Regions from separate parts of the Nocardia sp. NPDC049935 genome, predicted to be linked through region 1. Evidence: riboswitches for the same ligand, from Rfam matches in the RefSeq annotation. Region 1 holds a riboswitch; the other holds the start of a gene.
The links. Region 1 has a riboswitch for cobalamin ahead of ACZ6SF_RS29250 (ABC transporter substrate-binding protein). Riboswitches for the same ligand answer to the same signal wherever they lie in the genome.

Region 1 (14,858 bases):
TCGCGCCGGTACCCGATCGGGCACCGGACGAGACCCACGATCTGGCACCAGAACTGGCGGCGTTGCGTCAGGCGGTGCTCCCCGCGCCGACCGGCGACCCGATATTCGATCTGTGGCCGCCGGACCTCGCCGGTCTGGTCCCGGGCGCGGTGATCGAGGTCCGCGATATCACCGCGTCGGCCGCGCCGCTGGTCGTCGTACCGATCCGGCAGGCGGTGCTGTTGAAATTCCGGACCACCGACGCGCACGGCCGGCCGTCCTTCGCCACGGCGACCCTGGTGATTCCGGCGACCGCCGCACCGGCGCCCGGAGCCCGGCCGGTAGTGGTCAACAACCTCCCGATCGATGCGCTCGGCCGGCATTGCACCCCGAGTTACACACTGGCGCACGGTTTCTCGCTGGCCGACAGCGCGTTCACCGATTTCGTCCCACCCACCACCCACCTGGCCGCACTACGCGGCTACGCCGTGCTCATCCCGGATCACGAGGGCCCGCGGATGGCCTACGCCGAACCCTATGTCGCGGGCCACGCGGTGCTCGACGCCGTTCGCGCGGTGCGGAATTGGCGGTCCGGCGAATTCGGCGCGAGCAGGTTCGCGATGACCGGGTACTCCGGCGGCGCGATCGCCACCCACGGCGCGGTGAAACTGATCGAGAGCTACGCACCCGAGCTCGCGCCGTCAATGGCCGGCGCGGCGCTGGGCGGGGTGCCCGCCGACTACGAGATCCTGGCCGGCAGTATGAACGCGAATCTGGCCTCGGGGGTGTTCATGGGGGCCGTCCTCGGCATCGCGCGGGAGCGGCCCGAGATCCTGGCCCGGATGAACCACCTCGCCCAGTGGGTCTCCACCTCGCCGATGAAAGACCAGTGCATCAGCGTTTTCGCGCTACCCGGAATCCTGCTGCTGCCGATCGATATCGGCGCGAACATCGCCGACCCCCTGCGCTCGGCACTCGCTCGCGATATCTACGACGTGACCCGGATGACGGGCCTCGCCTCGGCGACGCCGCTCTACATCTACAACGGTGAGCAGGAGTTCTGGATTCCGGCGGAGGGGGCGCGCAACCTCTTCCGCGAGCAGTGCGCGCTCGGCGTCACCGCCGTCTACCGCAGCGTGCTCGGCGAGCACATCATCGCGGCGGGTCTCGGATACCCCGAGGCTGTGCTCTGGCTGGACGAACGACTGCGCGGAATCCCGGCGACCAGCGAATGCTGAGACCGGCGAACCGGCTTCCGACCGGCTCGCCGCGAGATGCCACGCTACTCCACGGCGCTTCCCGCATGTCCGGTAATCCCGCACCACCAGCATTCATGTTTATGGCTATTCTCACAACAATCGCCAACGCGCCCACCGTCGTCCCTTCCACAACCGCCCTGAATTCGTGGAGGACATACATCCGATCAACGAATAATCGCACTCACAGCGCCGTCGTTCACCAGATCTCCATTCGGCCTTCCAGGCCGAGTTCCCCCGAACCTACGCCAGATAAGTTAGTGTTGATTCTCGCCCGGCTGCGAACCGCCGGGCGATACTGTTTCGACTCGACGAGGAGCGCAGGACGATGGATCGACCCAATATGCCCAAGGTGCTGAAGACCGGTGTAGCCGCCACCTCGATCGCGGCCGCCTGCCTCCTGGGTACCGCCGCCGGCGCGACGGCCGCTCCCCAGGCCACGCCGGATGCCGTAGCCGAGACCGGGACCGGCTCGTCGATGCTGGACACCGGGTCGACCGCCGCGCAGTCGGCCGTCGGGGCCATCCAGCGGGGCGATATCTTCGGGATCCTCGCGCTCCTCGTGATCACCCCCTTCCAGGCGCTCACCAGCGGGGTCTGCGACCTCGCCTCCGGATCGGCGATCCCGAACCCCTGCACTCCGGTCTACTGACACGCACCGTCACGCCACCGGGCCCGTCGGAGAGCCGCATCACCCGGTGGCGTGGCAGGGCGGGGAGACCACGACCACGACAGCCCGGATCGCTTTTCTTAAGGGATGCTAAGTTTCCTCACAGCAGGGAACACCGGTGCGAATCCGGGGCTGTCCCGCAACTGTGACCGAGTAGCAGACCTTCATCCGATGGCCACGACCTCCCTGGGTTGGAAGGCCGGAGGCGAGTGTTGATCCGGGAGCCAGGACACCTGCCCCGCAGTTCAGGACCGAGTTTCACGAGGATGAAGATGCGAGTGCTCACTCGCCGCGCCCGGCGTCGTGCCGAGCGGCTACCCGACCATGCCCCCGTACCGCGCCGGCATCGTTTCTCCCGGATGGGCGTACTGGCTACCGCGGTGGCCGCCGCGATGGTCTTCACCGGATGCGCGGCCGACGACACGGGCGAGGACGCGGCGGCGGTCGCGCACCAGTTGCGAGAGTCCGGCGACGGCATCCTGACCATCTACAACTCGTACAAGATCGCGGGTCTCGATCCGATCGGGACCGGCACGAACTGGCTGTTCGACTGGGGCGTCGCCGAGAACCTGCTGCAGGTCGGCGAATCGGGAACCGTGGAGCCCTGGCTGGCGCGCGACGTTTCGCGCGACGGGGACACCCGCTGGGTGGTGAGTCTGCGCGAGGGCGTGACCTTCCAGAACGGCAAACCGGTGGACGCGGCGGCCGTCGCGGCGGCACTGACCCGGCAGATCTCCCGGTCCAAGGCCGCCCAGGTCTATCTGGATCCGGCGACGACGGCGAAGGCCGAGGGCGACAAGGTGGTGATCACCACGCCGCGGCCGAACGCGATGGTCCCGGCGGCGCTCGCGGCCCGGGACAACTCGCTGCAGATCTACGATGTCGCCGCCGTGGAGGCCGCGGGCGGTGATTCGGCGAAGATCGTCGGCGCGGGCGCCTACTCCGGCCCTTATGCGATCAGCGAGTGGACGCCCGACAACCTGGTTCTCGACCCCTACGCGGGACATTGGGAGGGCGTCCCGCCGTTGCGGGGCATCACGGTCCGCGTCGTTCCCGATGAGCAGGCCCGGCTCGCCGGGGTGCGCAGCGGGGAGGCGGATATGGCGTTCTATCCGTCCACCTCGGCGCAGCTCGAGCTGCAGGGCAATCCCGATACGCATATCCTGTCGTCGGATTCGGCCCTGCAGTCGCTGCTGGTGGAGATGAATCTGAAGGCCGGAATCTTCACCGATGCCGCGGTGCGCAAGGCGTTCACCGCCGCCATCGACTACGCGGGAATCGCCGCCGATGTCGGTAACGGCCAGTTCGAGGCGGCCGCCGGCCTGTACCCCCGGGAGATGTCGTTCGCGGTGGACAACCAGGTGCACGACCTCGACACCGCGAACCGGCTCCTGGACGCGGCCGGCTGGGTCCGTGGCGGCGACGGAGTACGGGAGAAGGACGGGCGCAAGCTCGTGGTCCGGTTCATCACCCAGGCCCAGGGCCCCGAAACCAACGATGTGGCCATCGCGATGCAGGACCAGGTGGCGAAGGCCGGGTTCGAGCTGCGGATCGTCAACGCGGAGGATTCCGCCGAGGTGAAGAGCGACCCCGCGGCGTGGGAATCCTCGGTCGCCCTGAGCGGGTCGCTGTCCGGCACGGCCGATCCGATCCAGCCGTATCTGGTGCGGTGGACCACCGGGGGCTCGTCGAACGCGCAGGGCGTCGCGAATCCGGAGATCGACGCGATCGGCCGACAGTTGCGCAGTGAGTTCGATCCCGGGCGCCGTGACAAGCTCCTCGAACGCGCGCAGCAGATCCTGGTGGCGGACCAGGCCTATGTCGTCGCGGGCACCTTCAAGTACTTCACGGTGGTGACCGGGCCGGAGTGGGCCGATTACCCGGTGTCGAATGTGCGCCGGCACATCACCAGCCGCACCGGCAGGTAGTCGCGGTCGTGCGTGTGGCAGCGCTCGCCCGCCGCAGGGTGACCGAGGCCGTGATCACCCTGCTCGGGGCGAGTGTGCTCATCTGGATGCTGATGCCGCTCGCTCCGGGTGACCCCGCCCGGATGATCCTCGTGGCGCAGGGAATCCCCGAACCGACTCCCGCGCAGCTCGGCGAACTCGAACAGCGGTTGCATCTCGACCGGCCCCTGCCCGCCCAGTACGCGCACTGGTTGTGGGGCCTGCTACGAGGCGATTTCGGAATCTCCTTCGCCTCCGGACGCCCCGTGGCCGAGGAACTCATCGACCGATTGCCGGCCACGCTGATCCTGGCGACGGTGGCGCTGCTGCTCGCGTTCGTGCTGGCAGCCGCACTCGGCATCGCCGCCGCGCAGTTCGCCCGACGGTGGCCCGACCACGGGACACGCGGCCTCGCGCTGTTGTTCGCGTCGGTGCCCGGGTTCGTGGTCGCGCTGCTGCTGATCCAAGTCTTCGTGGTGGGATTCGGCATCGGCAAGGCAGCACTCGACGGTAGCTGGCGGCAGGTGTGGATGCCCGCGATCTGTCTGGCCGTCGGGTTGGCCGATACCTGGTCGCGGCTGTTACGGGCCGAGCTGCTCGCGTTCCTGGACAGCCCGGCCGCCCAGGTGCTGCGTGCTCGTGGCGCCGGCCGGTGGCGGCTCCTGTGGCGGCACGGGCTGCCCAACAGTGCCGTCCCGTCGTTGCACGCGCTCGCCGTCGGAGTCGCGGTGCTGGTGGGCGGTGCGACCGTGGTGGAAACGGTGTTCACGTGGCCGGGGCTGGGGAGCTATGTGGTCGAGTCGGTGAGGAACCGGGATCTGCCGGTGATCCAGGCGTTCACCGTGTTCGCGGCGGCGACCTACGTCGTGACCAGTGTCGGCGCCGACCTGATCTCCTCGGTGATCGACCGGCGGATCGCGGTGGACCTATGACCCGCGCGGGCGCGGTGGTGCTCGGACTTCTGGTGCTGCTCGCGGTGGCCGGCCCACTGGTGGCCCAGTACCCGCCGAACGAACCGCATTACCTGGACAAGCTGGTCGCGCCGGGCACACAGTACTGGCTCGGCACCGATCAGTACGGCCGCGACCAGTTCTCGCGGATCGTGCACGGTCTGCGGCTGTCGATGCTGTCGGCCTTTCTCGTCCTGGCGGGTTCGGCCACCATCAGCCTGCTCGCCGGCGTGTGCTGCGGGATCTACGGCGGTCGGCTCGACCGGGCCGCCACCCGGCTGATCGATATCGTCCTCGCCATCCCGGGCTTGGTGCTGGCCCTGGCCGTCGTCGGCCTGTTCGGGCCCGGTTATGTCAACCTGCTGGTCGCGCTGGTGATCTCGAGCTGGGCCGCCGACGCCAGGATCGCGCGGGCGCTGACCCTGGAAACCCGAACCCGCCCGTCTGTGATCGCGGCCCGGGTCGCGGGAGTGAGCAGGCCCGCGATCGTCTTCCGTCACCTGTTGCCCGCGGTCCTGCCGCCGTTCGCGATCGTCACCACGCTCCGGCTCGGCGGGATCGTGGTCTCGCTCGCCGGACTGTCGTTCCTCGGGCTCGGAGTGCAGATGCCGGAAGCCGAACTCGGCGCCATGCTGGGCGATGCCCGCCGCTTCCTGACCGCCGCACCGTGGTTGCTCGCGGCCCCTTCGGTCGCGATCCTGGCGATGGCCGCCGCCGCCAACCTCATCGCCGAAGGACTGCGCGGCCGCGGGAGCCCGGGAGCGGTCCGGTGAGTATCCCGATCGTGGAGGTCAGCGGCCTCACCGTCGCCTACGGTGACGACGCGCCGGTACTGCGTGATATCACGCTCACCGTGGGCCGCGGCGAGACGGTGGCCGTCGTGGGTCCCAGCGGTAGCGGCAAGACCACCCTCCTGCGCGCCCTGCTGGGCATGCTCGACACCGCCCGTGTCGAGGGCACGATCCGGATCGACGGGGTCGATATGTCCGGTCGCACCGAACGCGATTTCCGGCGCCTGCGCGGTAGCGTTGTCGGCTATATCGGCCAGGACCCGTTCGGCGCCGTGGACCCCCTGCTGAGTGTCGGGGCGAATATCGCGCAGGGCTGGCGGATCCGGCGCCGCCCGGTGCCCCCCGGCCGAATCGCCGCGGACCTCACCGCCCTCGGCATCACCGATCCGGAGCCACGGCTGCGCCGGCGCCCGTTCACCTGGTCCGGCGGAATGTTGCAACGCGCCTCGGTGACCACCGCCCGCGCTCTGACGCCGCCGTTGCTCTTGGCCGACGAACCGACCCACGCCCTGGACGAAACCAACACGCACCGCGTCATGGCGGCGCTCACGGCGGGTGACACCGCGGTGCTGATCGTCAGTCACGACCGCGCACTGGTCGAGCGCTACGCGGACCGCGTCTATGTGGCCACGGGCGGCACCCTGGTGGAGTCGGCGGCCGCACCCCCGCCGGAACCCGTCGCCGCCCCGGTCTCGAAACCGCCCGGCGGCGACCCGATCCTGCGCGCCGAGCAGATCAGCAGGCGCTATCCCGCCGGCGGTGGACTGGCGCCGACCGATCTCGAGGTTCGGCGTGGCGAGATCGTCGGCGTGGCAGGACCCTCGGGGGCGGGCAAGAGCACGCTGCTGCGCCTGCTCGCGGGAATCGAACCCCCCGGCGCCGGATCGGTGCGGTGGGACGGGGCGAGCGGGCCGCCGCCACCGGGGCAGGCCGGTATCGTCTTCCAGGACGCCGTCGGCAGCCTCGCCCCGCACCGCGCGATCTACCGCAGCCTCACCGAACCGCTGGTACCCCGCCTGCGCGACCGGCTGCCCGACGCCGAGGCCCGGGCGATCGCCCGAACCGCACTGCAGCGGGTGGGGCTCGGCGAGCTACCGGTCACCCGCCGGCCTCGGGAGTTGTCCGGCGGCCAGGCGCAGCGGGTCGCGATCGCGCGGGCCGTGGTGGGCGATGTCCGGCTGCTGCTGGCCGACGAACCCACCGGGTCGCTCGACGAGGACACAGCGGACCGGATACTCGGCCTGCTCCGCGATCTCGCCGACGCGGGCCTGGCGATCGTGCTGGTCTCGCACGCGGAACGCAGCCTGCGCCGCATCGCGGACACCGTGGTCAGGATCGGAGAGGATCGGGCCACGCCGGAATAACGATCTCCGCGAACAGCCGCAGGCTTTCGCGCACGGCCACCGCATCCGGCGCCGCGGGCTGCACATTGCACAGGAAATCCGTCGCGGCCGGGGCGACCGCGTCACCGGCGACCATTCCCGCGACCTCGGCGCCGGAGCCCAGATAGCAATGCCCCAGATCGACATAGTCGCGGGCGGAGAAACCGGCCGGGAAGCGCCCGGCGTCGGCCGCGACCCGCACCCAGCGCTCGATCCCGGGCCGCATATGCCCGAACGCCTCGGCCGCGCTACCCGCGCACAGCACCGACCGCGAAACACCCACCCGTGGCGCCCGTCCCCGCGCGACCTGGGCCGCGCGGTACTCCGCTACCCGGGCGGCGGCGATCTCGTCCCGCGGCCCCCGCGGTGACGAGGTCCGGCCGGCCAGTACGCCCATATCGTGTTCGGCGGCCAGTGCGAACCCCGATTGCGAGGCGGTGCCGATCCAGAGCCGGTCCCGCAGACCCGGTGCGGGCGGTACCAGGCCGCTGCCGGAATCGAGCAGTTCCCGCAGCCGGTGCAGCGTGTCACCGAACCGCTCGTGCCGGCCGGCGTGATCGCGGCCGAACAGCCGGGCCGTGGCTTCGTCGGCCCCGGCGCCCAGACCCAGTTCGAGACGTCCGCCGCTCAACGCGTCGACAGTGGCGGCGTCCTCGGCCAGCCGGATCGGGTCCTCCAGCGAGCCCACGACGACTGCGGTGCCCAAGCGGATCCGGGTCGTGTGCTGCGCGATCGCCGCGAGCAGTACCAGCGGTGACGGGCAGTGCGCGTGCTGCGTGCCGAAATGGTGCTGCGCGACCCAGAAGGAATCGAAACCCAGTTCCTCGGCGTAGACGGCGAAATCGACCGTGTCCCGGAGGGCGTTCGCCGAGTCGGTATCGCCGACCACATGCGAGATGAACCCGAATCTCATACTCCTCCGGCCTGTCGATCGCGGCATCCCGCCGGGGGCAGCGGCTGCTGTATCCGGCCGGATCCGGCACGGCCGCGCCCACAGCGGGCGGCGGGCGCTCACAGGATATGTGCCCGGGGGTCGGATACGTCAGATGATGCCCACCCCGCGCAACTCATCGATTTCCGAACCGTCGAGGCCGAGCAACTCGCCGTAGACATAGTCGTTGTCTTCGCCGAGGCCGCGCCCGGTGTGCTCGACAACCGCCGGGGTCTTCGTCAATCGTGGCACCGGGGCCTGCAACCGCATCGTCCCGAGATCGGGATCTTGCACGGGCACATAGGTTTCGCGCGCCACCAGATGCGGATCGGCGAGGAGCCGGGGTGCGTCGTAGACCGGGGCGGCGGCGACGTCCTCCGCCTCGAAGACGGCCATGGCTTCGTCGAGGGTCCGGTCGGCGATCCACTCGGCGACCGCGGCATCCACGGCATCGGCGTTCTTCAGGCGTTCCTGCGGATCCCCGAAATTCGGATGGTCGGACAGATCAGGGCGGCCGATCGCCTTGAAGATGCGTTTGGCAACGGTCGGCGCGCTGCCGGAGACCGCGATCCACTCGTCGTCTCTGGTCCGGTAGGTGTTGCGGGGCGCGCTGATATCCCATTTGTTACCGAATCGGGCCTGCACCACCCCGAGCTGATCGTAGGTGAGCACCGACTGCTCGATCAGGCGCGCCAGCGGTTCGATCAGGTTCAGATCGATCAACTGCCCGGTGCCGTTGTGGAGGTCACGATGGTAGAGGGCGGCGAGGACCGCGTAGGTGCCGTTCAGCGCGGCGACCCCGTCCGCGAGCATGAACGAGGGCAGGGTCGGCGGTCCGTCCTTCTCGCCGGTGGTGTGGGCGAATCCGCTGATCGCCTCGCCCAGAGTCCCGAACCCGGGACGGTCGCTGTCGGGTCCGCCGGCTCCGAACCCGGTGACGTGCAGCATCACCAGGCCCGGGTTCTCCTGGGCGAGGGACTCATAGGTGAGACCCCATTTCGCGAGCGTCGACGGCCGGGTGTTGACAATGATGACATCGGCTTTCGCGGCGAGTTTGCGCAACAGTTCCTGACCGGCGGCCCGGCGCATATCGAGGGTCGCGGTGCGCTTGTTGCGCCCGACGCTCTTCCACATCAGGCCCTGCCCGTCCTTCTGCGCACCCCATTTGCGGATGGCATCGCCCGTGCCCGGCTGCTCGACCTTGATCACCTCGGCGCCCAATTCGCCCAGATAGGTCGCCACCAGCGGACCGGCGGCCAATGAGGCCGCGTCGATCACGCGGATCCCCTCGAGTGAACGCGTCATCTCGATACTCCTCTGCGCGACCTGTTCACCGCTGGGCGGCGCTGATGATGCGGCGGGCACGGTCGTAGATCGGGTAGTCCACGAGGCGTCCGTCGACCACGATGGCGGCCGCGCCTTCGGCCTCGGCCGCGGTGAACTGATCGACGATCGTCTGCGCGGTGGCGACCTCTTCGTCCGAAGGCGCGAATCCGAGATGGCTCAGCGCCACCTGGCTCGGGTGGATGAGCATCTTGCCGCGGAAACCCATGCGACGGGCCTGGCGGCACATGGCGACGAACTCGTCGCTCTTGCGGAAGGCGATGAACGGTCCGTCCAGCGGTGCCGACACCCGGGCGGCACGAGCGGCGATGACCAGCGCGGACCGCGCGTACAGCAGTTCCTCCGCACCGTCGGAATGATCCAGCCCGTCGATACCGAGATCGAGCATGAAGTCGTGGGCCCCGAACACCGCTGTTTCGATACGGGGGCTGGCCTGCAGGATCTGCCGGGCGTCGGCGATGCCGAGGGCACTCTCGATGAGCACCAGCAACCGGGTGGAACCCGCGGCCACCCCGTGCTCCTGTTCGGCGGCGGTCAGCCATTCGTCCGCGGCGCGCACCGTCTCGACATCTTCCACTTTCGGCAGCACGATGCCGTCGAGAGCGGGCTGGACGACGGCTTCGATATCTCCCTGGGTGCGGCCCGTGGACGGGTGGTTCACCCGGACGTAGGAGCGGACGGCGGCGATCTCGGCGATTCCGGCGCGCGCCTGTTCCCGGGCGGCGGTCTTGTTGTCGTCGGCGACCGCGTCCTCGAGATCCAGGGCCGCCGCGTCCGGCGCGAGGTCGAGCATCTTGCGCACGTTGCGCATCGAAGTGGCCGGGCAGAACAGCAGGGAGCGCAGCGGCGCGATGGTTTCCGAAGCGACGGATGTCGATGTCATGGGTTCCTCTTCGATGATCGCCGTGGACGAGCCGGGCCGCCGGGCGTGCGGCTTCCGTATTGCTCCCACTCCCATTTTGGATACAATCGACAGTATTCGCGCAGTCGCCGGGTCGCGTCAAGACGTCCCGTCGTGGACATCCCGGTCCGGTACTGCCGCCCGAGAGAAAGCCGAGTTCGTATGCCACGTCCGCTCCGACCCCGCCGATCGGCGCTCTACCTGCCCGGCAACAACACCCGGGCGATGGACAAGGCCCGCACGCTCGCGGCCGACGTCCTCATCTTCGATCTCGAAGACGCCGTCGGCCCCGACGCGAAAGCACCGTCGAGGACACGGGTGTGCGAAGCGGTCGCCGCCCGCGCCTACGGTCCGCGCGAAGTCGTCGTGCGGATCAACGGTCTCGGCACCGAATGGCACGACGAGGATCTCGCCGCCGTGGCACGCTCCGGCGCCGACGGCGTGCTGGTACCGAAAGTGGAGACGGCACAGCAGGTCCGGGACCTCTCCGCGGCGCTGGATGCGCTCGGCGCGCCACCGGAGCTGACGCTGTGGGCGATGGTCGAGACGCCCGGCGCCTTCCTTCGGGCCGAGGAGATCGCGGCGGCCCACGACCGCCTGGCCGTTCTCGTCATCGGCACCAACGATCTGGTGAACGACCTGCACGGCCGGCATGTGCCCGGACGTGCACCCGTCCTGGCCGCGCTGTCGCTGGCCGTCCTGGGAGCCCGGTCGGCGGGGAAGGTGATCCTCGACGGTGTATTCAACGCGATCGCCGATGCGGCCGGTTTCGCGGCGGAGGCGAGCCAGGGCCGCGATATGGGCTTCGACGGGAAGACGGTGATCCATCCCTCGCAGATCGGGCCGGCCAACGACTGCTTCGGGCCGTCGGCGGACGAAGTGAGCTACGCCGAATCCGTGGTCGACGCCTATACGCGGGCCGTCGCGGCAGGTGAGAGCGTGATCGTGGTCGACGGCCGGATGATCGAGAGCCTGCACGTCCGCGACGCCGAGCGGATCCTCACCCTGCACAAGCTGATCGAGGAGGGCCGGGTCCATGCCTGACACCCGCACCGCGGAAAAGGCGACCCGCCATCTGCGCCCCGGCGGCCCCTATTTCGACGATCTCGCCGTCGGTCAGCGCTTCGATTCACCCGGGATCACCCTGTCCAGCGGCTTGGCCGCGACACATCGCGCGATCCTCGGTGACCGCAGTGTCCTGGCCCTCGACGCGGAGATGGCGGCCACGGCGGTGGGCGCCGCCGGCCCGCTGGCACATCCCGGTCTGGTGTGGGATGTGGCGATCGGCCAGTCGACGCAGTTCAGCCAGCGCGCGAAAGCCAACCTGTTCTATCGCGGGCTGCAACTACACCGGCTGCCCGAACTCGGCGACACCCTCTACACCGGCACCGAGGTCATCGGGTTGCGCGAGAACTCGCGGAAGGAAGGCCGCTACCCGACCGGCATGATGGCACTGCGCATCAGGACCACCGACCAGCACGGCCGCACGGTACTGGACTTCGCGCGCTGCGCCATGATCCCGATGAGCGATGCCGAGGTGACCACCGGTCACAGCGACGACCTCACCGCGATCTCCGGCGCGGTGGACCTCGCCCGCGCACGGGCCCTGGTGGCCGAGTGGGATCTGACAGGACTGCCCACCGGCACGGCCCCGGAAGCCGGCGATCGATTCACCGCGGCCGCCGCCGATGTGGTCACCTCGGCCCCGGAACTGGCCCGGCTGACCTTGAATCTCGCGGCCGTGCACCATGACCGGCGGGCCGCGGGCGGCCGCCGGCTCGTCTACGGCGGGCACACCATCGGCCTGGCCGCGGCCCAGCTGTCGAAAGCGATGCCCCATCTCGTCGCCGTCCTCGGCTGGAACAGCTGCGACCATCTCGGCCCCGTCCACGAGGACGACACCGTCTACAGCACGATCGAGGTCGAATCCACCGAATCGCTCGGCGGCGGTGCCCGGCTCGTGCAGCTGCGGTCCCGGGTGTTCACGGTCGGCGGCACCGAGCAGGAGGACGGCGCGGTGCTGGACTGGCGGCTGGTCGGGGTACTGGCGTGAGCGCCGGAGTCCTCGACGGGATGCGGATAGTCGAAGGGTCCGCGTTCGTCGCCGCGCCCCTCGGCGGTATGACCCTGGCGCAGTTGGGCGCCGATGTCATCCGGTTCGACCAGATCGGCGGCGGTCTGGATTATCGGCGCAGGCCGGTCACCGATACCGGGCACAGTCTGTTCTGGGCCGGGCTCAACAAGGGCAAACGGTCCATTCAGGTGGACTTGCGGTCGGCGGAAGGCCGGGAACTGGTGCAGGCCCTCGTCACCGCGCCCGGTGCCGACGGCGGAATATTCCTCACCAACTTCCCCGCCACCGGCTGGCTGGACTACCAACGCCTGCGCGAACGCCGTCCCGATCTGATCATGATGGCGCTGTCCGGTAACTACGACGGCACCAGCGAGGTGGACTACACCGTCCACCCTGCCACCGGGTTCCCGCTCATCACCGGCCCCGCCGACAACCCGGACCCGGTGAACAGCGTGCTGCCCGCCTGGGATATCGCGCTGGGCAGCCTGGCCGCCACCGGAATACTGGCCGCCGAACGTCACCGTTCCCGGACCGGCGCGGGCCGGCTGGTCCGGGCCGCACTGTCGGATGTCGCCTTCGCGATGGTCGGCAATCTCGGTCGTCTCGCCCAGGCCGCACTCGGCGGCGATATCGCCGGCACTGCCGCCCCGGACGGCAACTATCTGTACGGTGCGTTCGGCGCACCGTTCCGCACCGGCGACAACCGCTTGATCATGGTGGTGGCCCTGACCCCGCGGCAGTGGTCGGCACTGGAAACCACCACCGGCCTGGCCGCGCACCGTGAGAGCATCACGCGATCGACCGGCGCCGACCTCGATACCGAGGGCGGACGTTATCTGGCTCGCGAACAACTCGCGCGATACCTGCGGGACTGGTTCGCCGGTCGATCCTTCCCGTCGGCCACCGCGGACCTGGACCGGGGCGGGGTGACGTGGGGTCCGTACCAGAGTTTCACCGAACTTCTCGACGATCCCCGGCTCTCGTCCGCCAATCCGCTGTTCTCCCGGGTCGAGCATCCGGGTGTGGGCACCTATCCGATGCCCGCCTCCCCGCTGGATTTCGGTGCTACCGACCGTGTGCCGGTCCGGCGTGCGCCGATACTCGGCGAGCACACCGATGAAGTGCTCTCCGGTGTACTCGGGCTGAGCGACCGCGAGATCGGCCACCTGCACGATCGCGGCCTGGTCGCCGGAACGGGGGAAACCGGATGAGTTCCGGCGCTCGATTAGCATTGCATCCAGTCGATTGAATACCGGGAGGAGTAATGGCGGGGTCGCTGAACCTCGATTCTCGGTCACTGGTCACCCAAATCGCGGATACGCTGCGCGAGCAGATCATCACCGGACAGCTCGAACCGGGTTCCCGGATCAGGCAGGACGCCTACGCCGAGGCGTTCGGCGTGAGCCGGACACCGCTGCGTGAGGCATTCCGCCTGCTCGAGGCCGAAGGATGGATCACCACCCGTCCACGGTCCGGAGCCGAGGTGGGTCGCTTCACCGCGGCGGAGGTCCAGGACATCATCACCATGCGGTTATTGCTCGAACCGCTGGCCGTCCGGGTATCGGCGACAGCGCACACCGCGCGGGACGAATCGGTACTCCGCGAACTACACGAACGTTCACGAGGAACAACCGACGCGGATGAATACGCGACCCTGAATCAGGAATTCCACTTCACCCTGTACGGAATGACAGCCGATAACAACCGGAACACTCTCCAGGCCGGGATCCACGGATACTGGGAGCGCTATTCACGCTATCGGCGAGTGTATTTCGGGCGCACCGCGGATTCGATCAGACACTCGACCGACGACCACGCGACCCTGCTCGAAGCCTGGTCGGCACGAGACGCCGATCGCACCGAAGTCGCTCTGGCCCACCATATTCTGGATGCCGGAAAAGCGCTGACGCACTCCCTCGCCGACAGCGGTACGCCAACCTTCGCACCCCAGCTCGCGGAGCTCGCCAAACGCTACAACTGGACCCAGTGATATATCATTTCTGATTGATATATTGCCCGGGCGGCCACCGTCGTCCGAAGAAAGGGGTCCCAGTGTCGGAATCGGGAGAAGCATGGCCGGTCGCCGGCGCGCCGATGGCACCCTCCGGCGCGGGAACCAACCGCGAGCGGGTCGCCCGGATCCTGCGGGAGCGCATACTCACCGGAGTCCTCCAGCCCGGCACCCGGATCGACCTGGACGAGACCGCCACCGAATTCGCAACGAGCCGGACCCCCGTCCGGGAGGCGTGCCTGGAATTGACCCACGACGGCCTGGTCCGCGTCGCGCCCCGCAGCGGAATCATCGTGCTGGGCGTCTCACCCGAATCCATTCTCGAGAATTTCGCCGTCATGGCCGCCCTGGCGGGAGTGGCGGCCGAATGGGCGGCCGAGCGCATCACACCCGAGGAGTTGAGCCGGGTCCGCGAACTCGAGGTCGAAGTCGCGATCGCCGCCCGCGCCGGTCGCGATGCCTCCGTACCGAACCGCATGTTCCACCGGGCCGTCAACAAGGCCTGCGCATCCCCGCGACTGCTGAGCATGCTCGGTATGGCAGGCCGGATGATTCCCGCGGGATTCCTCGAGGCCTTCCCCGAGCACACCCCCTGCAGCCTCGACGAACACGCGGCTCTCGTC
Region 2 (14,858 bases), on a different contig from region 1:
GCGGTGGCCGCGGCGTCGTCACGGATCTCGAACCACTGCACCCCGTTGACGATCTGCAGCGCGGAAGCCCGGTTGAACTCCAGCGGCCGGTCGAGTCCGCAACGCAGCACGATGGGCTCGCCGCCCTCGGGGCGCTGCCAGGCCACGGTCGCCGGAGGCGCCGGATCGACCAGGGTCGCGCGGGTGAAATCGCCCATATCGGCGGGTAGTGCCGGGACCAGCGCCGTACAGGCGGGACCGTCGGCCGCGGGCGCGGGGACCGGGCCCAGCGCCACGGGGTCGGGCTCGGACGGACTGCGCAGGACCAGCACCGCGGCGACGACCACACCCACGACCAGGGCCACCGGCAGTGCGACCGCGGTGGCGATCAGTGCGGGCGGGTACGGGGTACGGCCGGCGGGCTCGGTCGAGTTCTCCGGCTCGGACGGCTCGGTCCGCCCCGATGAGTCGGCGTCCGGGGAATCGGCGTCCCGGTCCGGCGATGTCCCCGGCATCCTCGGCGGTCCTTTCGTCGAACGGCCGGCGCGGCATCCGGCCGCCGCGCCTGGTCACCGGGCACAGGGTACCGTCGGTCCGGAGCGGGGCGGGGAGCGGCGGGCGACCGCGGCGGCGGCGAGCGAGGAAGGGTCGCACGATCAGTACAGGACCGACGGTCGCGGAGATGGGCGAATTCGCCCTCATCGCCCGGATCAACGCAGGCCGGGCCCACGGACCGGCGGTCCGGCTCGGCCCGGGCGACGATGCCGCGGTCGTGACGGCCGCCCGCGGCCACTACGCGGTGAGCACCGATATGTTGATCCAGGACCGGCATTTCCGGCTGGACTGGTCGAGTCCCGAGGACATCGGCCGCAAGGCGATCGCGCAGAACGCCGCCGATATCTACGCCATGGGCGCGGAACCCACCGGCTACGTCATCGGGCTGGGGATCCCCGCCGACTGCCCGGCCGAGGCGGTGCTGCGGCTGGCGGACGGATTCTGGGACGAGGCCGCGCGGGCCGGTGGTTCGGTGGCCGGCGGGGATATCGTGCGCAGCCCGCACTGGGTGATCTCGGTGACCGCTTTCGGCGATCCGCTGGCAGACGCGTATCTCACCCGGTCCGGCGCGCGGGCGGGCGGCACGGTCGCGATCGCCGGCAGCCCGGGCTGGTCGGCGGCGGGATATGCCGTGCTCACGGCACCGGAGGTCGCGGAGACCGCGGAGACGGAACGGGCGCTGGCCGCGCATCGCGCGCCGCGGCCACCGTACGATCTGGTGCGCGCCGCGATCCGCGACGGCCACGCGCCCGTCGCGCTCACCGATATCTCCGACGGACTGCTCGCCGATCTGGGGCATCTCGCCGCCGCGTCGGGAGTCGCGGTCGATATCGGATTCGGCGCACTGGCCGACCCCGCGCTGCGGCGCTGCGCCGACGCGCTGGAAGCCGATGCGCGGCAATGGATTCTGACCGGCGGCGAGGACCATGTGTTCGCCGGCGTCTGGCCGCCCGGAGCGGAGCCGCCACCCGGTTGGACCCCGATAGGGCGTATCGAGGCCGGTCAGGGCGTTACGGTCGACGGTGTCCGATACGAGGGTCCCACGGGCTGGGAAGCCTTCGCGGGGACGGACTCGGCGAAATCGGACCGGTCACGATAGGTTGTGCGGTCATGGGCACGAAACCACTCGCGGACATCATCGATCCGGGCTGGGCGAAAGCGCTGGAGCCGGTGGCCGATCGCATCGCGGCGATGGGCGAATTCCTGCGTGCCGAGAACGCCGCGGGTCGCGGGTATCTACCCTCGGGGGAGAACGTGCTGCGCGCCTTCGGGCATCCGTTCGAGCAGGTCCGGGTGCTGATCGTCGGCCAGGATCCGTACCCGACCCCGGGCCACCCGATGGGGCTGAGCTTCTCGGTGGCGCCGGATGTTTCGCCGGTACCGCGCAGCCTGGCCAATATCTTCGCCGAATACAGCAAGGATCTCGGCCATCCCACGCCCGCGTGCGGTGATCTGAGCCCCTGGTCGGAACAGGGTGTCCTGATGCTGAACCGGGTGCTGACGGTCTCGCCCGGAAAACCCGCCTCGCATCGCGGTAAAGGCTGGGAGCAGGTCACCGAACAGGCGATCCGGGCCCTGGTGGCCCGGGACGAGCCGTTGGTGGCGGTGCTGTGGGGCCGGGACGCGGCCTCGCTGAAACCGGCGCTGACCCAGGCCGAGGTGCCCTGTATCGAATCCGCGCATCCGTCACCGCTGTCGGCGTCGCGGGGATTCTTCGGTTCGCGTCCGTTCTCCCGGGTCAACGAACTCCTGGACGAACTCGGCGCCGAGCCGGTGGACTGGCGCCTGCCCTGACCGGGCGTCGAAAGAGAAACAAGTGAGGAGCACACCATGAAACTGCGCGGCATCACCGCCTCGCTCGCACTGGGCGCCGCCCTGTCGGGCGGGGCCGCGGCGACTGCCGGAGCCGCCCCGCTGCGGCTGGAGCCGGCCCCGGTCACCGCCCCGGTCGCCGAGGACTTCACCTCGAACGGATCGTCCACGATCTCGGCCTCGGTGAACGCCAAAGGCGCCTGCCTGTTCCAGCGGACCCTCAGCGCCATGGATCTGGACTGCTGATTTGTCCGTTCATACGGCGTAACGTCCGCATATTTGCGATGCTGAAAATCGTGAGTAATGCGAACAATCTGCTCGATCCCGTCCGGCTGCGATTGCGCGGCGTGGGCGGGATCGAGCTCGTTGCGGACCAATACGGCCCCTCCGACGGCGCTCCCGTGCTGTTCCTGCACGGCGGCGGCCAGACCCGGCACTCCTGGAAACAGACCGGTGCCCAGCTCGGCGCGGCCGGGATCCGGGCGGTCACACTCGACGCCCGCGGTCACGGCGACAGCCAGTGGGCGCCGGATCGCGATTACCGCTACGAGGCCATGGTCGGCGATGTGATCGCGATCCTCGAACAACTCGGCGGCGGACCCGCGGTGGTGGTCGGCGCCAGTATGGGCGGTATCACCGGCCTGCTGGCAACCGCGGCACCGGGCGGGCAGGCCATCTCCGCGCTGGTGCTCGTCGATATCGTGACCCGCCCCGAACCCGAAGGCGTGAACCGGGTCCTCACCTTCCTCAGCAAGAACCCCGACGGTTTCGCGACCCTGGACGAAGCCGCCGACGCGGTGGCCGAATATCTCCCGCACCGGCCGCGCCCCAAATCCAATACCGGCCTGCTGCGCAATCTGCGCGAACGCGACGGTCGCTGGTACTGGCATTGGGATCCGGGCATCCTCGGCGACAAATCCGCCGATCCGGACCAGATGGCGCGCACCCTCGACGGCACCGCGCGGGCGCTGACCATCCCGGTGCTGCTGGTCCGCGGACTGCAGTCCGATGTGGTCAGCGCCGAGGGCGCGGCCGAATTCCAGGCCCTGGTCCCGCACGCCGAGATCGTCGAAATCGGCAATGCCGCGCATACCGCCGCCGGTGACGACAACGACGCCTTCACCGAGGCGGTGGCGAAATTCGTGCTGACCTCGCGCTGAGGTGCCGTCAGGCCAGGCCGGAGTAATCCGGGGCGCGTTTGGCGAGGAACGCGTCCACGCCTTCCCGGCCGGTCGGGCTACCCGCCGCGGCGCCGATGGCGTCGCGTTCGGCGTCGAGCTGCTCGCTCAGCGTCGCGTTCGGTGAATCGCTCAGCAGGGTCCGGATGGAGGCGTAACTGGCGCGCGGGCCGCGGGCCAGGGTGCGCGCCAGCTCGCGGGCCGCGCCGAGCACCGCGTCGTCGTCGGCGGCGATCCGGGCCAGGATGCCGAGACGCTGGGCCTCGGCGGCGTCGAGTACCGCGTCGGTGAGCAGGATCTCCCGGGCCTTGGCCGCACCCACCAGGCGCGGCAGGGTCCAGGACATCCCGCCGTCCGGGCTCAGCCCGACACCGGGGTAGGCGGGCCGCATCCTGGTGCCCGGACCGCCGATCGCGATATCGGCCGCGCAGACCAGGCTCATTCCGGCGCCCGCGGCCCAGCCGTGTACCGCCGCGACCACCGGAACCGGCGCGGAGTCCAGAGCGCGAACCAGCACGTGCAGGGTGTCGGCCAGGTTGTAGAGGTGGGCGGAACGATCCTCGGCGGCCGCGAAATCCCGGACATCGCCGCCGGCGCAGAAGTTCGGGCCCGCACCGGTCAGCAGTACGGCACCCACCTCCGGTTTCAGCGCCTCCAGCGCGGCGGTACCCGCCGCCACTCCCGCGAAATCCAGCGAGGTGCCTTTGGCGGCGGTGGACAGGGTGATCTCCAGGACCCCGTCATCGATCCGGACGTATTCTGCTTCGGTGCTCATGGCCCAGACATTACTGCCGGGCGCACCATCCTGATCTCGGTTGCGGCGCCGAAGCGTTCGGACCGCTCGGTGCCGTCGGGGGCGAAACCGTATTTCGCGTAGAACGCGCGGGCCCGCGGGTTGCGGTCGAAAACCCAGAGTGAACAGGACCGGCCGGGTTCCAGGACCGCGCCGAGCAAGGCATGCGCGAGCCCGGTTCCGTACCAGCGGGCCCGGACGTACATGGCCGCCAGTTCGCGGTCGGCGACCGCCGGGTGCTCCTGCGGCGGGCCGTATCGGGTGAATCCGACCACCTCCGCGCCGATCCGCGCGATCAGGATCGAACCGTCGTGGCGGCGCGCGGCGCGGGCCCAGCTCGCGGCGCTGCGGTCCACATCGAACGCGTCGAGCAGGTGATCGGGTACGAGGCCGTGATAGGCCTCACGCCAGCAGGCGATATTGCATGCCGCCAGGGCCCGGGCATGGACCGGGCCGGCGGGGAGGATGGTCCAGGGTTGCGGCCCGGAGCTCATCCGCGGACCCGCCGCGGCCGGAACCGGCCCGAACGCGGACACGACTTCGCCCCGGCTCCCGTGGGGGAGCCGGGGCGAAGCGTATTCGAAGGTCTACGGGGTCCGCCGCGACGGCGGACGGTCCGGCAGCGCTCAGCCGCGGACGACTTTGCCCGCCTTCAGGCACGAGGTGCACACATTCATCCGGCGGGTGTTACCCGGGGCGACCTGCGCGCGCACGGTCTGGATATTCGGGTTCCAGCGACGGTTGGTGCGCCGGTGCGAATGCGAGACCGACTTACCGAAGCCGGGGCCCTTGGCGCAGACGTCGCAGACGGCAGCCATAGTCGCGAACTCCTTCATGTCATGGTGGGGATCTGCCACCGGTACAGCGGTCGATCCGAGAACAAGGTCGTCATGCCTGCCGAACACCGGGCTCGGAGAGCGCAGACCGTGTCACGGTCGCGCCAGGCAACCCTGCAAGGGTAGCCCGACCCGCATTCATACTCCAAACCGGGGCCGATGCGCCCGGCGCCGCGCCCGGAGTCCGGGCCCCGGTAGTGCCGAGGGAGCGGGCCGGTCCCGCTAACCTGGCGACCGGGAGATTCCGTTGGTGAGGAACGAGGTGGCGGTGGCCGAGGCCCGGCAGGTGAACGACGGTACGGACGGCGTATCCGACGGTACCGCGCCCGGCGTCACGGGGCTCGACGGCGCCGGTCTGCTGCGGTGGGGCCGGGCCTGTGTCTCGGGTCTCGAGGCGCGGCGCGGGGAGATCGACGCGCTCAATGTCTTCCCGGTGCCCGATTCCGATACCGGAACCAATCTCCTGTCGACCCTGCGCGCCGCCGTCGCGGAGGCGGACCGGGCGGCCGGCGGGCCCGGTGCGCCGATAGCGGCGGGCCGGGCGGCCGCGGCGCTGGCGCGGGGTGCGGTATCGGGCGCGCGGGGCAATTCCGGGATCATCATCGCGCAGGTACTACGCGGTCTCGCCGAGACGACGAGCGGTCCGGAGCTGACCGCCGCCGCCTACCGGGCGGGCCTGCTGCGGGCCGCCGTGCTGGTGCGCGAGAGTCTCAGCCGCCCGGTGGAGGGCACGATTCTCACCGTTCTGGATCGAGCCGGGGCCGCGGCGGCCGGATCCCGCGGGGCCGATCTCGCCGCCGCGGCGCGGGCCGGAGCCGAGGGCGCCGGGCGGGCGCTGGAGGAGACGCGCGACCAGCTCGACGTGTTACGTGACGCGGGTGTGGTGGACGCCGGCGCCCGGGGTCTGCTGGTGCTGCTGGACGAGATGGTCGCGGTGCTCACCGGCGCGGCCCCGGCACGCGGCGAATACGGGGGCCCCGTGGCGCCGCGCGCCGGGGCGCGGGCGGTACCGGAGGAAGCGCGCTACGAGGTGATGTACCGGATCACCGGGGCCGCCTCGCCCGCGGATCTGCGCGCACGGCTGGACGATCTGGGTGATTCGGTGGTCGTCGCGGCCGACGGTGACGGCGGCTGGTCGGTGCATGTGCACTGTGCGGACGCCGGGGCGGCGGTGGAGGCGGGGTCGGCCGCCGGCCGGGTGGCGGATATCCGCATCGAGTACCTCACGGAAACCGCACCGCCCGCGCGACCCGGTGTGGCGCACGAGGCGCCGGCCGCTCGCGGCCGTGCCGGGGTCCCGTGCGGTGGGGACCCCCGGTCCACCGTCCGCGCCACCGGGGACCGGTCCCGGCCGAGCTCCGGGCGGTCCGCCGAACCGGCCGACCGCTGTGTGCTCGCGGTCGCCGCCGGAACCGGCGCCACCGCGCTGTTCGAGGCGGCGGGCGCGGTGGTGCTCGGCGCCGAACCCGCCCTGCGCGCGGCCGCGCTGCTCGCGGCGATCCGCCGGCTGCCGCACCGCGAGGTGCTCGTTCTGCCCAACGGCGCCCTGCCCGCGCAGGAACTGGTCGCCGTCGGCGCGGCCGCCCGGGACGCGCACCGCGATGTGCTGCTGCTGCCCAGCGCCAGCATGGTGCAGGGACTGGCCGCGCTCGCGGTGCACGACCGGTCCCGGATCGCCGTCGACGACGCCTTCGCGATGTCGGAGGCCGCCGCCGCCACCCGCTGGGGAGCGCTGCGCCGGGCGCGCGAGCGCGCCCTCACCATGGTCGGAACCTGCGGGCCGGGCGACGGTCTCGGCCTGGTCGGCCATGATGTGGTCGTGATCGACGCGGATACCCGGACCGCGGGCCGGATCCTGCTGGACCGGATGCTCGGGCTCGGCGGTGAACTGGTGACCCTGCTGGTCGGCGCGCAGGCCCCGGACGGTCTCGCCGACGGTCTCGCGCACCATATCGGGGCGGAGTTCCCCGGTGTGGAGGTCACGGTGTATTCCGGCGGGCAGCACGGTGACCTGATACAGATCGGGGTGGAATGAGCATCCGGCAGACGCGGGTGCCCACGGTGACGGGAGTATCGCGATGGCGACACTGAGCGATCGGCTCGATCATGTCCTGGGCGCGAAAGCGGCCGGGTCGCTGGCCGACGCCTTCGATATGCGGACCGTGGAGGATCTGCTGCGCCACTACCCGTTGCGGTACGCCACCCAGGGACAGCCGCTCACCGAGGAGGCGCCGGAGGACGGGGCGCATATCACCGTGATCGGCCGGATCACCAAAGCCGAACTGCGGCCGATGCGGCAGCGCCGCGGTTCGCTGCTGAAGGTGGTGCTCGACACCGGCGCCGGCCGCGGTGTGGATGTCACGTTCTTCAACGGGGACAAGGTCAAATACGCCGTCCGCCAGGGCGCCCGGGCGATGATGTCGGGAACGGTGACCTACTGGCGGCCCGGACAGTGGAATCTCAGCCATCCCGGCTATCTGATCCTGCCCGAGGCCGGCGACGACGAACCGGCGCTGACCACCGTGCGCGGCGGCGGCGACCTGCGCGGGATCGCGCAGAGCGCCAAGGGCTCCGACGGCGTGGACATGTCGTTCTTCGAACGGGAATACCTGCCCGTCTATCCGGCCACCGCGAAAGTGCAGAGCTGGGAGATCCTGGCCTGCGTACGCCAGGTGCTCGATCAGCTGGACCCGCTCACCGACCCGCTGCCGGACGAGTTGCGGGCCGAACGGGCGCTGATGCCGGTCGGGGAGGCGCTGCGGCTCATCCATCTGCCCGAGCACAAGACCGATATCGAACGTGCGCGCGAGCGGCTGCGTTTCGACGAGGCGCTGGCCCTGCAACTGGTGCTGGCCGAACGCCGGCACGAGGTGTCGGCGCGGATCGCCCCGCCCTGCCCGCCGCGCGCCGACGGCATCGCCGCCGCGTTCGAGCAGCGGCTGCCGTTCGACCTCACCGCCGGACAGCAGCAGGTCATCGATGAGATCTCCGCGGATCTGTCCCGTGAGCAGCCCATGCACCGGCTGCTGCAGGGCGAGGTGGGATCGGGTAAGACGATCGTCGCGTTGCACGCCATGCTGCAGGTCGTCGATACCGGACGGCAGTGCGCGCTACTGGCGCCCACCGAGGTACTGGCCGCCCAGCACTACCGGTCGCTGCGCACGATGCTGGGTGATCTGGGGCAGGGCGGGGAGCTGGGCGCGGCGGAGCACGCCACCCGGATCACGCTGGTCACCGGGTCCATGCCGGTCGCCGCCAAACGCGAGGCGCTGCTCGCCGCGGTGACCGGCGACGCCGGGATCGTGATCGGCACGCACGCCCTCATCCAGGACGCGGTCGAATTCTTCGATCTCGGCATGGTCGTGGTCGACGAACAGCACCGCTTCGGCGTCGAGCAGCGGGACGCCCTGCGCGCCAAGGCGAAAGCGGGCAACTCCCCGCATCTGCTGGTGATGACCGCCACTCCCATCCCGCGCACCATCGCTATGACCACACTCGGCGATCTGGAGACCTCCACCCTCACCGAACTGCCCCGCGGCCGGTCGCCGATCGCGTCGAAGGTGGTCCCGCGCCGGGTACATCCCAACTGGGTGGACCGGGCGTGGGAGCGGATCACCGAGGAAGTCGGCCAGGGCCGCCAGGCCTACGTGGTCTGTTCGCGGATCGGTGACGACGAGGAGGGCGGCGGCGCCCGGGGCGGGAAATCGAAGGGCAAGGGCGCCGACAAGGAACCGCCCAGCACTCAGGCCGTCCTCGACGTGTTCGACCGGCTGCGTGCCGGACCGCTGGCGGCTCTGCGGATCGGGCTGCTGCACGGACGGTTGCCCTCCGATGAGAAAGACCAGGTGATGCGCGATTTCAACGCCGGCGATATCGATGTACTGGTCTGTACGACCGTGGTCGAGGTCGGCGTGGACGTGCCGAACGCGACGGTGATGGTCATCGTGGACGCGGACCGTTTCGGGGTGAGCCAGCTGCATCAGCTGCGCGGCCGGATCGGGCGTGGGAAACATCCCGGGTTGTGCCTGCTGATCACCGACGCGGCTCCCGGCGGGCCGGCGATGACGAGACTGGAAGCGGTGGCCGGCACCACCGACGGTTTCGAGCTGTCGGTGCTCGATCTGCGCCAGCGGCGCGAGGGTGATGTGCTGGGTTCGGCGCAGTCGGGGACGGCGCGTTCGCTGCGGCTGCTCTCTCTGCTCGACGATCTGGAGGTCATCTCCACGGCGCAGGAACTCGCCCGCGCGGTGGTCGCCGAGGATCCGGGTCTCACCCGCCATCCCGGGCTCGCGGCGATGATGCACGCGGCGGTGGATTCCGAGCGCCTGGAATACCTGGCCAAATCCTGACCGCCTCCGGGTCGCGTACGCCGGAAAAGGCAGCGGCACAGGGGAACCGGGGTGTGGTGACCGGCGTCAAACCTGGCACAGGTAACGCCGAGGGGAAGGGGTCGGGTAGATGGAATCGGAGCAGGGGTGCCGAGCGGTACGGCGGTTGTCGACGACCTCGCAGCCGCGGGTCCGGCCGGTGCTGCGGATGACGCGGCGCTGCCCGGAATGCGCGGCGGAGCGTGCCAGACGCCGGGAACCCGACGCTGGGGAGGGCTGACCGGTCCGGGCCGTCACGGCCCGGACCGGTTGTCATTTCGTCAGCGCACGGCCCGCGCCGCGGCGACCATATTGCGCAGCGAGGCCTCCACCTCGGCCGGGCCGCGGGTCTTCAGACCGCAGTCGGGGTTCACCCAGAGCCGGTCCGCGGGTACGGCCTTCAGCGCGGCGCGCAGCGAGGCGGTGATCTCCTCGGTGCCGGGCACCCGCGGTGAGTGGATGTCGTAGACACCGGGTCCCACGCCCGCGTCGAATCCGGCCGCGTTGAGGTCGTCGAGCACCTCCATATGCGACCGGGCCGCCTCGATCGAGGTCACATCGGCATCCAGTCCGGCGATCGCGTCGATCACCTCACCGAATTCCGAGTAGCACAGGTGCGTGTGGATCTGGATCGAATCGGCCACGCCGGAGGTGGAGAGCCGGAACGCGTTCACCGACCAGTCCAGGTACGCGGGCTGGTCGGCCTTGCGCAGTGGGAGCAGTTCGCGCAGCGCCGGTTCGTCCACCTGGATGATCCGGATACCGGCGTTCTGGAGGTCGACGGTCTCGTCCCGGATCGCCAGGGCGACCTGTTTCGCCGAATCCGCCAGCGGCTGGTCGTCACGGACGAACGACCAGGCCAGGATGGTCACCGGACCGGTGAGCATCCCCTTGACCGGCTTATCGGTGAGCGACTGCGCGAAGGTGATCCAGTCGACGGTCATCGGCGTCGGCCGGGTGACATCGCCGAACAGGATCGGCGGGCGCACGCAGCGGGTGCCGTAGGACTGCACCCAGCCCAGTTCGGTGGCCGCGAAACCGTCGAGCTGCTCGGCGAAGTACTGGACCATATCGTTGCGTTCCGGTTCGCCGTGCACCAGCACGTCGATCTCCAGCTTCTCCTGCAGGGCGATCACCTCGGTGATCTCCGCCTGCATCCGCCGGTTGTACTCGGCCTGGTCGATCTCGCCTTTGCGCAGTGCGGCGCGAGCCAGCCGGATCGCCGAGGTCTGCGGGTAGGAGCCGATCGTGGTGGTCGGCAGCGGAGGCAGCTGGAGCCGGTTCTGCTGCAGGGTCCGCCGCTCCTCGGCGGGTGCGCGCCGGATGGAGTCCGGACCCAGTGCGGCCAGCCGCGCCCGCACCTGGCCGTTGCTGATCCGGGGATCGGAGCGACGGCTCGCGGCGGCGGCCCGGGCCTGCTCGAGTTCCGCGGTGACCGCCTCGGTGCCCGAAATCAGGCCGGTGGCCAGTACCCGCACCTCGGCGACCTTCTCGGCACCGAACGCCAGCCAGGACCGCAGCGCGTCGTCCAGCTGCGTCTCCACCGCCAGCGAATACGGCACATGCAGCAGCGAGCAGGACGTCGAGACCGCCAGCGATTTCGCCGACCCCAGCAGAGTGGCCAGTGTCGACAGCGCCTTGTCCAGATCGGCGCGCCAGACATTGCGGCCGTCGACGACACCCGCGACCAGCAGTTTTTCGGCCAGCGCCGGAACAGCGGCCACTTCGGACACGTCGGTGCCGGCGACCAGGTCGACCGCGATCCCCTCGACCTCGGTGGCGGCCAAGGCGGCCAGTGCCGGGCCCGGATGCCCGAAGTAGGTGGCGACCAGGATCGCCGGCCGGTCGGCCGGTGCGGTCAGCTCGGTGTAGACGCGGCGGACGGTCGCGAGCTCGTCGTCGGTGAGATCGGTGACCAGTGACGGTTCGTCGAGCTGCACCCAGCCCGCGCCCGCCTCGGCCAGCAGCCGCAGGAGTTCCTGGTACAGCGGGACGAGTTCGTCCACCCGATCCAGCCCGGCGCCGCCGGAGGTCTTGGCGAGCTTCAGGAAGGTGACCGGCCCGATAACGACGGGTCGCGCCGCAACACCGAGTTCGATCGCCTCACGCAGTTGGGCGAGGACCTCGTCCGGGTTCAGCGTGAAGGTGGTGTCGGGACCGATCTCGGGGACCAGGTAGTGGTAGTTGGTATCGAACCATTTGGTCATCTCCAGCGGTTCGACCGAATCGTTCCCACGCGCCGCGGCGAAATAGCGGTCCAGCGGATCGGCGATACCGGCGACTCGCGGCGGCAACGCACCGAGCAGTACCGCCGCGTCGAGCATCTGGTCGTAGTAGGAGAAGGTGCCGACCGGGATGGAGTCCAGACCGGCAGCCTGCAGTTCGGCGTATTGATCGCGGCGCAGCGTACGGCCGGTCTCGTGCAGCTGATCGGCATCGATACGCCCCGCCCAGTACGATTCGGTGGCGCGTTTGAGTTCCCGGCGGGGCCCCACCCGGGGAAGGCCGAGGACCGTCGCGGTGAACGGACTTTGCGAAATAGCAGTCACGGTGTTCTCCAGTACTGAAGTTCGGTTTGCCAACGCCTTCCGCGGACGCGCGGCACCGATGAGACCCCGAATCTCCCGTATGAACGGGACGTGTCAGCACTGGTGGACCGCAACGCCCAATCCACGAGGCGGTGGTCACCGGGTACGGCGTACCCGGTACAACCGGCAGGTCTTCGGACTCACGGGCACCGGCCGATAGGCCGACCTACTGGCCGTCGCTTCCCAGGCCGTGCGCCCAGTGCTCATGACGGCGGTCGTTCCCGCTCACCGCTGCGGGACAGTTCCGGATTTCCACCGGATTCCCTCTCACCCGCTCGGTGGCGGGCTTCGACGCCGACCCGGACGTTCGGGGCTCCTCATCGTCCGGCCGGCGGACCAGCTGCGTCTCCTACCATAGCCCGGGCGCACGCCATCCCGGCATCGTGGTCCGCCGTGATGTTTGTGACGGCCCGATGACCAAGTCTTCGCAGGCTTGCCATACGCCCTTGTGAAGATTCCGTGAAGTGGACTTCGCTGTCGAAGCTGGATGTGGCGCCGGGTACGTTGGGTCAATGTTCTCGAAAGTCTTGGTTGCCAATCGTGGCGAGATCGCCATTCGAGCCTTCCGCGCGGCGTACGAGCTCGGCATCGGAACGGTCGCCGTCTTCCCACACGAAGATCGCAATTCGGTCCACCGCCTGAAGGCCGACGAGGCATACGAGATCGGCGAGCAGGGCCATCCGGTCCGCGCCTACCTCTCGGTGGAGGCCATCATCGAGGCCGCGAAGACCGCGGGCGCGGATGCGATCTACCCGGGGTACGGGTTCCTGTCGGAGAACCCGGATCTGGCGGCCGCCTGCGCGCGTGCGGGGATCACCTTCATCGGACCCTCCTCGGAGGTTCTGGAGCTGGCCGGTAACAAGGCGCGGGCGATCGCGGCGGCCCGCGAGGCCGGGCTGCCGGTGCTGGATTCGAGTGCGCCGTCCGCGGATGTCGAGGAATTGCTGGCGGCGTCGGAGTCGATGCGGTTCCCGGTCTTCGTGAAGGCGGTGGCCGGTGGTGGTGGGCGCGGTATGCGGCGGGTGGCGGAGCCGGCCGGGTTGCGTGAGGCGATCGAGGCGGCGTCGCGGGAGGCCGAGTCGGCGTTCGGTGATCCGACGGTGTTCCTGGAACAGGCGGTGATCAATCCCCGGCATATCGAGGTGCAGATTCTGGCCGACCAGCACGGCGATGTTATGCATCTGTTCGAGCGCGACTGTTCGCTGCAGCGGCGGCATCAGAAGGTGATCGAGCTGGCGCCGGCGCCGAATCTGGACCCGGAACTTCGGGAGAAAATCTGCGCGGACGCGGTGGCCTTCGCCCGGCAGATCGGCTATTCCTGTGCAGGGACGGTGGAGTTCCTGCTGGATGAGCGCGGTAATCATGTGTTCATCGAGATGAATCCGCGGATCCAGGTGGAACATACGGTGACCGAGGAGATCACCGATGTGGACCTGGTGCAGTCGCAGCTGCGGATCGCGGCGGGGGAGAGCCTGGCGGATCTGGGGCTCGGCCAGGACAAGGTGACGATCCGCGGTGCGGCGATGCAGTGCCGGATCACCACCGAAGACCCGTCCAACGGATTCCGCCCGGATACCGGCCGCATCACCGCCTACCGCACGCCCGGCGGCGCCGGTATCCGCCTCGACGGCGGCGCGAACCTGGGCGCCGAGATCGGCGCCTACTTCGATTCCATGCTGGTCAAGCTCACCTGCCGCGGCCGGGATTTCCCGACCGCGGTGGCCCGGGCGCGGCGCGCGCTGATGGAGTTCCGGATCCGCGGCGTCACCACCAATATCCCGTTCCTGCTGGCGGTGCTCGACGACGACGATTTCACCGCCGGCCGGATCACCACCTCCTTCATCGACGAGCGACCGGAACTGCTCGCCACCCGTGAGCCCGCCGACCGCGGCACCAAGATCTTGAATTATCTGGCGGATGTGACGGTGAACAAGCCGCATGGTGCGCGGCCGACGGCGGTGTATCCGCATGACAAGCTGCCGGGGATCGATCTGTCGGTGCCGCCGCCGGATGGTTCGCGGCAGCGGTTGCTGAGGTTGGGGCCGGAGGGGTTCGCGGCCGCGTTGCGGGAGCAGAAGGCGGTCGGGGTCACCGATACGACCTTCCGTGATGCGCATCAGTCGCTGCTGGCGACCCGCGTGCGGACCAATGGTCTGCTGGATGTGGCCGGGCACGTAGCCCGGCTGACCCCGGAACTGTTGTCGATCGAGTGCTGGGGTGGGGCGACCTACGATGTGGCGTTGCGGTTCTTGTATGAGGATCCGTGGGAGCGGTTGGCGGCGTTGCGTGAGGCGGTGCCGAATATCTGTCTGCAGATGCTGCTGCGGGGTCGTAACACCGTCGGCTACACGCCGTACCCGGAGCGGGTCACCCGGGCGTTCGTAGCCGAGGCGACCGGGACCGGGATCGATATCTTCCGGATCTTCGACGCGTTGAACAATGTGGATCAGATGCGGCCGGCGATCGATGCGGTCCGTGAGACCGGTACCGCGGTCGCGGAGGTGGCGCTGTCGTATACCGGGGATCTGGCGGATCCGGGTGAGAAGCTCTACACCCTGGATTATTACCTGAAGCTGGCCGAGCAGATCGTGGATGCGGGCGCGCATGTTTTGGCGATCAAGGATATGGCCGGGTTGTTGCGGGCTCCGGCGGCGGTTAAGCTGGTGACCGCGCTGCGCAGCAATTTCGCTCTGCCCGTCCATGTCCACACTCACGACACCCCGGGCGGGCAGCTGGCCACCTATCTCGCG

Region 2: another riboswitch for cobalamin. It lies ahead of metE (5-methyltetrahydropteroyltriglutamate--homocysteine S-methyltransferase); the one in region 1 lies ahead of ACZ6SF_RS29250 (ABC transporter substrate-binding protein).

The regions. Positions count from the first base shown of each region.
Region 1 covers NZ_JBVJHV010000009.1:135,446-150,303, reverse strand. Annotated here, with positions in the region: gene ACZ6SF_RS29260 (lipase family protein) at 1-1,217, shown strand, start outside; gene ACZ6SF_RS29255 (hypothetical protein) at 1,564-1,887, shown strand; cobalamin riboswitch at 1,981-2,160, shown strand; gene ACZ6SF_RS29250 (ABC transporter substrate-binding protein) at 2,178-3,833, shown strand; gene ACZ6SF_RS29245 (ABC transporter permease) at 3,842-4,783, shown strand; gene ACZ6SF_RS29240 (ABC transporter permease) at 4,780-5,574, shown strand; gene ACZ6SF_RS29235 (ABC transporter ATP-binding protein) at 5,571-6,956, shown strand; gene ACZ6SF_RS29230 (LLM class flavin-dependent oxidoreductase) at 6,922-7,887, opposite strand; gene ACZ6SF_RS29225 (CaiB/BaiF CoA transferase family protein) at 8,017-9,210, opposite strand; gene ACZ6SF_RS29220 (HpcH/HpaI aldolase/citrate lyase family protein) at 9,236-10,132, opposite strand; gene ACZ6SF_RS29215 (HpcH/HpaI aldolase/citrate lyase family protein) at 10,313-11,194, shown strand; gene ACZ6SF_RS29210 (MaoC family dehydratase) at 11,187-12,203, shown strand; gene ACZ6SF_RS29205 (CoA transferase) at 12,200-13,435, shown strand; gene ACZ6SF_RS29200 (GntR family transcriptional regulator) at 13,489-14,214, shown strand; gene ACZ6SF_RS29195 (GntR family transcriptional regulator) at 14,319-14,858, shown strand, end outside.
Region 2 covers NZ_JBVJHV010000007.1:99-14,956, reverse strand. Annotated here, with positions in the region: gene ACZ6SF_RS24925 (DUF3515 domain-containing protein) at 1-494, opposite strand, end outside; gene ACZ6SF_RS24920 (thiamine-phosphate kinase) at 545-1,633, shown strand; gene ACZ6SF_RS24915 (uracil-DNA glycosylase) at 1,645-2,328, shown strand; gene ACZ6SF_RS24910 (hypothetical protein) at 2,365-2,592, shown strand; gene ACZ6SF_RS24905 (alpha/beta fold hydrolase) at 2,643-3,506, shown strand; gene ACZ6SF_RS24900 (enoyl-CoA hydratase/isomerase family protein) at 3,514-4,299, opposite strand; gene ACZ6SF_RS24895 (GNAT family N-acetyltransferase) at 4,296-4,853, opposite strand; gene rpmB (50S ribosomal protein L28) at 4,944-5,135, opposite strand; gene ACZ6SF_RS24885 (DAK2 domain-containing protein) at 5,440-7,188, shown strand; gene recG (ATP-dependent DNA helicase RecG) at 7,232-9,502, shown strand; gene metE (5-methyltetrahydropteroyltriglutamate--homocysteine S-methyltransferase) at 9,802-12,069, opposite strand; cobalamin riboswitch at 12,237-12,374, opposite strand; partial or broken gene ACZ6SF_RS24870 (pyruvate carboxylase) at 12,621-14,858, shown strand, end outside.